DNA from 3 places in the Lysinibacillus sp. NPDC056220 genome. Region 3 is predicted to be linked to each of the others. Evidence: predicted binding sites of a transcription regulator. Region 3 holds the regulator's gene; each other region holds the start of a gene.
The links. The regulator CtsR, encoded in region 3, represses protease genes until heat stress. The targets are predictions, from matches to a motif close to ATGGTCAATAAAGGTCAAACA.
Positions count from the first base shown of each region.

Region 1: the regulator CtsR is predicted to act here: its motif matches at 1,496-1,516, upstream of clpP (ATP-dependent Clp endopeptidase proteolytic subunit ClpP).
Region 2: the regulator CtsR is predicted to act here: its motif matches at 1,957-1,977, upstream of ACOZBY_RS03820 (ATP-dependent Clp protease ATP-binding subunit).

Region 1 covers NZ_JBMOXD010000007.1:111,567-114,853, forward strand. Annotated here, with positions in the region: gene ACOZBY_RS18615 (basic amino acid ABC transporter substrate-binding protein) at 1-710, opposite strand, end outside; tRNA gene ACOZBY_RS18620 (tRNA-Arg) at 1,211-1,285, opposite strand; gene clpP (ATP-dependent Clp endopeptidase proteolytic subunit ClpP) at 1,602-2,195, shown strand; gene ACOZBY_RS18630 (HPr family phosphocarrier protein) at 2,246-2,503, opposite strand; gene whiA (DNA-binding protein WhiA) at 2,617-3,287, opposite strand, start outside.
Region 2 covers NZ_JBMOXD010000001.1:791,481-794,767, forward strand. Annotated here, with positions in the region: gene ACOZBY_RS03820 (ATP-dependent Clp protease ATP-binding subunit) at 1-1,893, opposite strand, end outside; gene ACOZBY_RS03825 (Crp/Fnr family transcriptional regulator) at 2,155-2,850, shown strand; gene ACOZBY_RS03830 (metal-sulfur cluster assembly factor) at 2,910-3,218, opposite strand; gene ACOZBY_RS03835 (prolyl oligopeptidase family serine peptidase) at 3,272-3,287, opposite strand, start outside.
Region 3 covers NZ_JBMOXD010000005.1:62,514-65,800, forward strand. Annotated here, with positions in the region: gene ACOZBY_RS16400 (ATP-dependent Clp protease ATP-binding subunit) at 1-145, opposite strand, end outside; gene ACOZBY_RS16405 (protein arginine kinase) at 135-1,244, opposite strand; gene ACOZBY_RS16410 (UvrB/UvrC motif-containing protein) at 1,241-1,783, opposite strand; gene ACOZBY_RS16415 (CtsR family transcriptional regulator) at 1,797-2,267, opposite strand; gene ACOZBY_RS16420 (DUF4870 domain-containing protein) at 2,535-2,840, opposite strand; gene ACOZBY_RS16425 (class I SAM-dependent methyltransferase) at 2,966-3,287, shown strand, end outside.

The DNA.
Region 1 (3,287 bases), on a different contig from region 3:
TCTTTATTCCCCTTTTGAACCATAAAGCCATAGTATTCTTTTTCGAATGCATCATCTTGAATAACTTTAATTTTTTGATCTGGATGCGCTTTAATATATTCGTATACTACTGCATTGTCTCCAATAGCTGCGTCAACATTACCATTTAACATCTCTTGAATTGCGATTGGCTGACTTTCAAAAGCCATGATATTTGTACTTGCTTCACCCTGTAGCTTTTTAGCTGCCATATGACCAGTAGCATTAATTTGTACGGACACCTTTTTATCTTTTAATTCATCTAATGATTTAATCTTTGAATCTTCTTTCACAACAATTAATAATTGAGACTCATAGTATGGCTCAGTAAAATCAAATGATTCTTTGCGCTCATCTGTAATGGTAATCCCTGAAGCACCAATATGTGTTTCACCATTTTTAATTGTTTGGAAAACGGGTTCCCAACCAATATTATTCCACTCTACTTCGAAATCCATTTCATCAGCAATTGCTTTTAAAATATCGACATCAATCCCCACAATTTTCCCTTTATCGTCAACAGATTCAAACGGTGCAAAAGTCGCTTCTGTACCTACTTTATAAACTTTCTTGCCATCTCCACCTTCTGAAGGTGTACTACCCGAAGAGGCAGTATCCTTTGTCCCACATCCTGCAAGTGCTAAAGTTAGCGCTGCTAGTATCATAAGTAACATCCAAGCTGTTTTTTTCATTGCATTTCCCCCTATTTCGATAATTTTCCATTCTGCGTATTATTTTTCGCAATTCGGAAATATTAGACTATTAGGTCAATTATATTAATATTATAGTATTTGTACAACAACTTTTCGCATAAAACTAAATATTTTTTCATATTCATTAATAAAGAAATCATTTAAATAGAAAAAAAATGCATTAATAACAAGAATATGAACCTAAAATTAATATATATACAATTGAAAAAATGCTAAATTTCGATAAATTTAAACAAAAAAAAAAGAATCCCCTCAGAAAGGATTCTTTTTTTCGGCTATTACTAGCCTTCACGGTCAGTATGTTCACTAAAAAATAATTTGGAGTTGTTGCTTTTTTGAAGGTTTGAAAGGCATAAATAGGGGAATAATGCCAACTAGGACAGTATTCCCATTACTTTTCCTCTCTATCTCCACTAAGCAGGCTGCTAAACTACTTATTAGGAGATTGAGCTATTACAGTATATCTATATTCAGTAAAATGGCGCCCTCGGAGGGAATCGAACCCCCAGTGCAAGAACCGGAATCTTACGTGTTATCCATTACACCACGAGGGCAAAAAAAACAAAAAAAAAGTACTCACCCTAGGCTTACGAAAAGCATGATGTAGATAATCCTCATTTTGGAGCATACCTGCAAAATAGTGTTCTGTACTTTCAATCTTATAACCTTACCTATTATACAAACGTATCACATATATTTCAACCATATAATACAAAAAGAATTTATTTTTTTTTATTTAATTAATTTCACTTTAGCAGGGTTAATATTTGACCTTCCCTGACTATAATGTGTATGATAAGGTTACAGCTGAAATAACAATGAGATTTCAGCAAAGGTAATCGAATTTAGTTTTTTGAAGGAGGATTTAACATGAATTTAATTCCTACAGTTATTGAACAAACAAGCCGTGGTGAACGTGCATATGACATTTACTCACGTCTACTTAAAGACCGCATTATCCTTTTAGGAAGTGCTATTGACGACAATGTGGCTAATTCAATTGTCGCACAATTACTTTTCCTACAAGCAGAAGATCCAGACAAAGACATTTCTCTTTACATTAATTCACCAGGTGGATCAATTACGGCTGGTATGGCCATTTATGACACAATGCAAATTATTAAGCCAAAAGTTCAAACGATTTGTATCGGTATGGCTGCATCAATGGGTGCATTCCTACTTGCTGCGGGTGAACCTGGTAAACGCTTTGCATTACCAAATGCCGAAGTAATGATTCACCAACCACTAGGTGGGGCACAAGGCCAGGCGACAGAAATTGAAATTGCTGCTAAACGTATTTTATTCTTACGTGAAAAATTAAACGGCATTTTATCTGAACGTACTGGTCAACCACTTGAAGTTATTGCAAGAGACACAGATCGTGATAACTTCATGACAGCTGAACGTGCAAAAGAGTATGGTTTAATTGATCACATTATGCACCGTAGTACTGATAATAAATAGTAATAAAAAACCTCACAGAATTTCCTCTGTGAGGCTTTTTTACTTGTTAGTTAATCTTCATTTTCAATAATTGTTGCTAATGCTGTAACCGCTTGCTCAGCATCATTGCCTTCACTACTTAAAGTTACCTCCGTACCTTTAGCAACTGCTAAGCTCATGACACCCATTATCGACTTGGCATTAACTTTTTTTTCATCTTTTTCTAGAAAGATATCCGCACTGAAACGATTTGCTTCCTGCACAAATAGTGCCGCTTGTCTTGCTTGTAGTCCTAATTTTAATTTAACCTGGACTCTTCTCTCGATCATTCTCAAAACTCCCCTTCACTACCGTTCATCTATTAGTTTTATCTTACCTTACTTACTAGCAAAAGAACAATAAGCGATTACGCATGACATTCATACCTGAAAAGTATGAAAACTTAACCACCTATTTTTTCACCGCGTCTTAATGCATCTGCTATTTCATCGATTTTTCTTAAACGATGGTTGACACCTGATTTGCTGACAGTGCCACTGGATACCATTTCGCCAAGCTCTTTTAACGTAACATCTTGATACTCTACTCGTAATCGTGCAATTTCACGAAGCTTTTCGGGTAGTTGATCAAGACCAATTGAATTTTCAATAAATCGAATATTCTCTACCTGTCGTAATGCTGCTCCAATTGTTTTATTTAGATTGGCCGTTTCACAGTTCACAATACGATTGACACTATTGCGCATGTCTCGTAATATCCGAACATCCTCAAATTTCATCATTGCCTGATGGGCACCCACAATATTGAGAAAATCAGAAATTTTTTCTGCTTCCTTTAAATAAGTAACAAAGCCTTTTTTGCGTTCGATTGTTTTGGCATTGAGTTCAAATTCATTCATTAAATCCATCAATGCCTCGCCATGTTCTTTATATAAAGAATAAATTTCTAAATGGTAGGCGGATGTTTCTGGGTTATTGACAGAGCCTCCTGCTAAAAATGCGCCTCTTAAATAGGCTCTTTTTTGGCCATTTTTTTTAATGAGCTTTCTTGAGATCGTATGATTAAATTGAAAGTCGTCTGAGATGATTTCTAAATCAATTAACAGCTCGCGTG
Region 2 (3,287 bases), on a different contig from region 3:
CTCCACATACTTCCAAGCAATAGCTGTAAAATGTTTATTTGATAACGCATGGAACAAGATAATGTCATCCATACGGTTTAATAACTCTGGTTTAAAATGCTGTCTGAGAGCAGCCATAACCAAGTCTTCAACAGCTGGATCGTCATCTTTTGCCTCCATTAAATAACTAGAGCCGATATTCGATGTTAGAATCACTACTGTATTTGTAAAATTGACCATACGTCCTTGACTATCTGTAATTCGGCCGTCGTCTAAAATTTGCAATAAAATATTAGCCACATCGGGATGTGCTTTTTCAATTTCATCTAGTAAAACAACAGAATAAGGGTTACGACGCACAGCCTCTGTGAGTTGACCTCCTTCTTCATAACCAATATAACCCGGAGGAGCTCCAACTAATCGAGACACGCTATGCTTCTCCATATATTCGCTCATATCAATTCGAATGAAATGATCTTCTGAATCAAATAATTGAGCAGCTAGGGCCTTAGCAAGCTCTGTTTTACCAACACCTGTTGGACCTAAGAATAAAAAACTACCAATTGGACGATGCGGATCTTTAATGCCTGCACGAGCACGCCATACAGCCTCTGTTACTAATTGAACAGCTGTATCTTGACCAACTACACGTTCATGTAAGGTTTCCTTTAAACGCAATAGTTTTTCTCGCTCGCCCTCCACTAGTTTTGTCACAGGAATACCCGTCCAGCGAGAAACAATTGCGGCGATTTCGTCAGCTGTCACTTCTTCACGTAAAATACGAGACTCTGCGCCGCTTTCTAATTCTTTTTCGAGTTCCTGAATGTCTTTTTCAAGTGTTGGAATTTTACCATGACGTAATTCAGCAGCTTTATTTAAATCATATTTACTTTCCGCCTCCTCTAAATCACGACGGTATTTATCTAATGTCTCCCGTTTTTTCTGAATTTCATGTAGTTTTTCCTTTTCTGCTTCCCATTGCTGCCTCATCCCCTCAGAAGACTCTTTCAACTTTGTCAATTCTTCTCGTAATTGCTCAAGACGTTTTTTACTTGCTTCGTCCTTTTCCTTCCGTAACGCTTGTTCTTCAATCTCTAGTTGCATAATACGACGAGTCACTGCATCTAGTTCCTGTGGCATTGAATCAATTTCAGTACGAATCATTGCACATGCCTCATCAATTAAATCAATCGCTTTATCTGGTAAAAATCGCTCTGTAATATAACGATTGGAGAGCTCTGCTGCAGCCACAATCGCGCGGTCATGAATACGTACTGCATGATGTAATTCAAAGCGTTCTTTTAAGCCTCGTAAAATAGACACAGTATCCTCAATAGAAGGCTCACGTACAAGAACTTGTTGGAACCGGCGTTCTAAGGCAGGGTCTTTTTCAATATACAGACGATATTCATCTAATGTAGTCGCACCGATACAGTGTAATTCGCCTCGAGCAAGCATGGGCTTTAACATATTTCCTGCATCCATAGCACCATCCGTTTTGCCTGCGCCTACAATTGTATGAATTTCATCAATAAATAAAATGATTTGCCCTTCTGAATCTTTAACTTCTTTTAATACGCCTTTTAAACGCTCTTCGAATTGGCCACGGTAGCTTGCACCTGCTATTAAAGCACTCATATCCAGCTCGTATAGCACGCACTCTTTCAAGCCCTCTGGTACATCACCCTTCACAATACGTTGAGCCAAACCTTCTGCAATCGCTGTTTTACCAACTCCTGGCTCACCAATTAATACAGGATTATTTTTTGTTTTACGCGTTAATATACGAATGACATTTCGAATTTCCTCATCGCGCCCAATAACGGGGTCCATTTTGCCATTTTTAACTTCTTCTATTAAGTTACGTCCAAATTGCTCTAATGGCTTTTGATTATCAGTTTGTTGAAATTGCATAATTAGCACTCCTTTACTTTACTATTTCGCATAATCTTTATACCCATTCTGGTTCTTTTTAAAAGTTTGACCTTATTTGACTAACTTTATTTTACATCACTCGACAATTCTTATGCAAAGAAATAGCACTAAATTTTTACACTTATAAATAAACATTTACGTTATAATAATGGTATGTTTCTATGTTTAAGTATCGAAAAATCCACTGTCCTTTTGTAATAATCGCCATTTATTACAAAAAGAAAGCGATGTGTTGGAGATATGGTTTCAAAGGATAATATGTTAGAAAAAATTATGGACCTTTTTCAAAAGCATGGTGTTTTTATCAAAGTAAATAAAGGGAATAAAATTTTTCTAGAAGGTGAACGGTCAAAGGAAATTTACTATATTAAGTCGGGTGTTGTATCGATTAGTCAAGAAACCGAAACTGGGAAGGAATTGACGATTCGAATATGTGGTCCTGATAGTATCATTGGAGAGGGTTCATTATTTTGTAACCTTGTCTATAATTCCATGACTGCAAAAGTTTTAGAATCTGCTACGCTATATGTTTTAAGTCGGCAGTCATTAGAACATTTACTGGAAGAACAGCCTACGATTATGGTGGAATATATGAAGTGGCTACAAACAGAAAATTTAAAGCATCAGAGTCGTTTGCGTGATTTAGTGTTAAACGGAAAAAAGGGTGCCTTGTTTTCAACGCTCATTCGTCTATCTAATACGTATGGTAAGCTTTTAGAGGATGGTTCCATTTTTATTGAGTTTCAACTAACAAATACGGAAATTGCAAATTTGTGTGCGACTAGTCGTGAAATGATTAATCGCATGTTGAATGATTTAAAAAAACATGACATTTTGACTTTTGACAAAGGCTTTATTACTATTCATGATTTACAATTTTTAAAAAATGAGATTGCCTGCGAAAATTGTCCATTACAAGTATGCCGTATCGATTAATTCGTTACATGCTAAATCCCTGCTTATTAAAAATAAGCAGGGATTTTTAATAGACACTATTAGCGTACACCCAATGCCATTTTGGCATAGCGTGACATTTTGTCTTTTGACCAAGGTGGATTCCATACAATATTTACATTTGTACTTTTCACTTCTGGAAGCTCGTTTAATGCTGTATTCACTTGATCCACAATCACTGGGCCAAGTGGACAGCCCATCGATGTTAACGTCATTGTAACCGTTGCTACACCTTCATCATCTAAATCTACATCATATACTAAACCTAAGTTGACGATATCAATTCCAAGCTCAGGGTCAATTACATTTTCTAATGCACCTAACATGCTATCTTTCATATCCTGATCCATTCCCATTTCTCCTTCCATCATAGTGTTAACCTTATCATAGCAGATGCATCATATTATGCCAAATGCTCT
Region 3 (3,287 bases):
CTTTTGCAGCAATACCGCCGCCTTCACGTATAAGCCCTAATAAAATGTGCTCTGTGCCAATGGATTCGTGCTTCCAACGAATAGCCTCTTCCTGAGCAAGCTGTAATACTTTTTGCGCGCGTTGTGTAAAACGATTAAACATCATATAAATCCTCTCCTTTTTCCCCATTATTAGGCTTATTCGTGTGTGTTTGAATTAATGCCTCACGAAGCATTTCTGCTCGTACACGATCACGTTCAGCAGGCGGTAATGCCTCACCTGCATAATGCTGTAAAAAACCTGGTTGCATACTGACGACGCACTCATTTAAAGTTGTTGCGAGTATACCGTCAATCAACTGTAGGTCGACTCCTAAACGAACATTCGAAAGACAGGTAGCCGCTTCCTCACTTGTTAAAATTCTTGCATAAGTAAGGGTACCTAAAGCTCGATAAACTCGATCTTCTAAAGCAAGCTCAGCTTTTTCCATCAGCCTGCCTCTCGCATGCCGTTCCTTTTGTATAATTTTTTCAGCAACACTTTGTATATCTGCTAAAATATCTTCTTCTGTCTTTCCAAGTGTAATTTGGTTAGACACTTGATAAACGTTCCCTAAATTTTCGCTTCCTTCACCATATATACCTCTTACCGTCATGCCTAAGCGTGTCATCGCATTTATAATTTGATTCATCTGTCCGGTTAACGTAAGAGCAGGTAGATGCATCATCACAGATGCCCGAAGCCCAGTACCAATATTCGTAGGACAGCTTGTTAAATAGCCAAAGGTATCTCGAAATGCATAAGGTAAGACCTTCTCTAGAATACGGTCAATCTTATTCGCTTGTTCATAGGCATTTTGAAGCTGAAAACTCGCGGTCATACATTGAATGCGCAAGTGATCCTCTTCATTCACCATAATACTCACCGATTCATCTTGTGACAGAAGCACAGAGCCCACCTGCTCTTTTTTTGCAAGCTGCGGACTAATCAAATGCTTTTCTACAAGAATTTGACGTTGTAAAGGTGTTAAATCATTGATAGAAAAATAAGCATAATCATTTTGAAGCGTTGGACTATCGCTTACTGCATGTGTAACTGCCTGTTCCACCTGTAAAGCCTCGTTCTCTGAAAACGATAATGGAAAACGATATCCATCTAAATTTCGAGCAAGGCGAATACGTGTACTAATGACAATGTCAGAATAATCGTCTTCAATACGCATCCAAGTAGGTGTAGCACGCTCTAAAAACGATTCAATCATCATGACACATCACCACCTTCAAATTGTAGCTGCTTCTCAAGCTCTTTGACTTCATCACGAAGCTTTGCTGCCTCTTCGAATTGTTCTTCATCTACAGCGAACTTCATGCGTTTACGGATTTCCTCAATTTGCTTTTTAATGACATACACATTGCTATGGGCACCTGGCATTTTACCAATATGTTGGGGACCAGCCTGTATCCGATTAAAGAGCTTAGGTAAATGTTCGCTAAAAGTGTCATAACAGCTTGGGCAACCAAACTTACCTTCTTTCAAAAATTGCTTATACGTAAATTCACATTGTGGACACGTTTGCTGTTGTGGCTGTGTTTGTTGTTTTTCCCCCACCTTTTGCCATGTAGGTGAGCCAAACCAGTTAGATAATAACTGTTGTATAGAAACTGGCTCTTGTTTAAACTCTGCATGAAATGGATGGAACTGTGAGGCGCAGACGTCACAATAATGGTGCTCCACCTTTTGCCCATTTTGAACTTGTGTTACAGTAACTGTCGCATTACGTTGTTTACAATGTTCACATATCATTTCCATCACCTCACTATTTCTGCTGCTCGTATTTTATAGTTGTCAGCATCGCCCGCAATATTTTTGCTCGAATTATATCTCTTAAAGGAAGATGTAAGTCGATTGTTGAGCGATCAATTGCTGCTAACATTAACTTCGCTTCTCGCTTTGAAATTACCTGCTCGTCGATGAGTCGATACACTAAATCTTCTGCCATCGTTTGCGATGCTCCACCTTCAATATGCCGGAGAACATCGTCAATTAAATCAATCTGTGAATTCGCGCGGACACGTAAAATTCGAATGTATCCACCACCACCACGCTTGCTCTCTACAAGGTAACCTCGCTCGGCAGTAAATCTTGTATTAATGACATAATTTATTTGTGACGGAACACATTGAAATTTATCTGCAATTTCACTACGTTTTATTTCAATATGCCCTTCCCCACCTAATTCAAGTACTTGCTTTAAGTAACCTTCTATGATGTCTGATATATTACGCATTTTAGGAATACACCTCGCTTGCTTCACTGACTTTGACTATCTTTGACTTTCTTTGAGTATATTATACAAAACGCTTGAAAATAATTGCAATGATTTCGCCCAGAGAAAAATGAAATGCCTTAAAAAGTATATTCAAGCGTAGAAAATAGCACTTATTAATTAATGGCTATCGAGCACACTTATTTGCTTCCTACACCTAATGTACCCTTTTTATCCATAGAAAAAACGCAAGCATATGCAACTAGCATATACTTGCGTCTATAAAAATTATACCCAACGACCTACAATTGGATAACGCCAAGGCTCATCAGTTAATGCTTTGACGATACCGATAATTGGTACTACTAATAGCATAATACCGAAAACGATTAAAAATGGAATGCCAATGATGAAAAAGCTTAAGACTCCAGAGACAGCAAGTAAAACCGCCATGACAAGTTGGAAAAGTATTGCTTGGATAGAAATTGCCTTCACTTCCTCATCCGTACTAATTAAAAAGAAGATTATGGGAACTAACCATGGCGCAAAAAACGAACTTGCGTGTATGATTACTTTAGACCATTTACTCTCCATATATATCAACCCTTTCTTTATGCGTTGTCTATCGTTTTATGTACTACTATTTACGGAACTATACCCGTAATAGTTTCAATTTAAAGTGAGTTTTTTAAAATTTTTTTGAAAGGTCGTGATGAGAAATGGAATTTAACCACACATTAGCAAATGAATATGAAAAGGGGATTCGCCGTACTCTACCAAGCTATGATGCAATGCTTCGTTTAATACAAACTTTTTATCGTTCTACATTACAGGAGCAAGCTGATATGTTGATTGTTGGTGCAGGCAGTGGCAATGAAATATTACAGCTAGCAGATGGAAGACCGCATTGGTCATTTACGGGTGTTGATCCGTCAGAATCTATGCTCGATATAGCAAGGGAGCGTCTCCAATCGTTACCCAATGATCTGTCATTCTACCGTGGGACATTGCTGGATACACAGCTACCAGCCACCACATTCG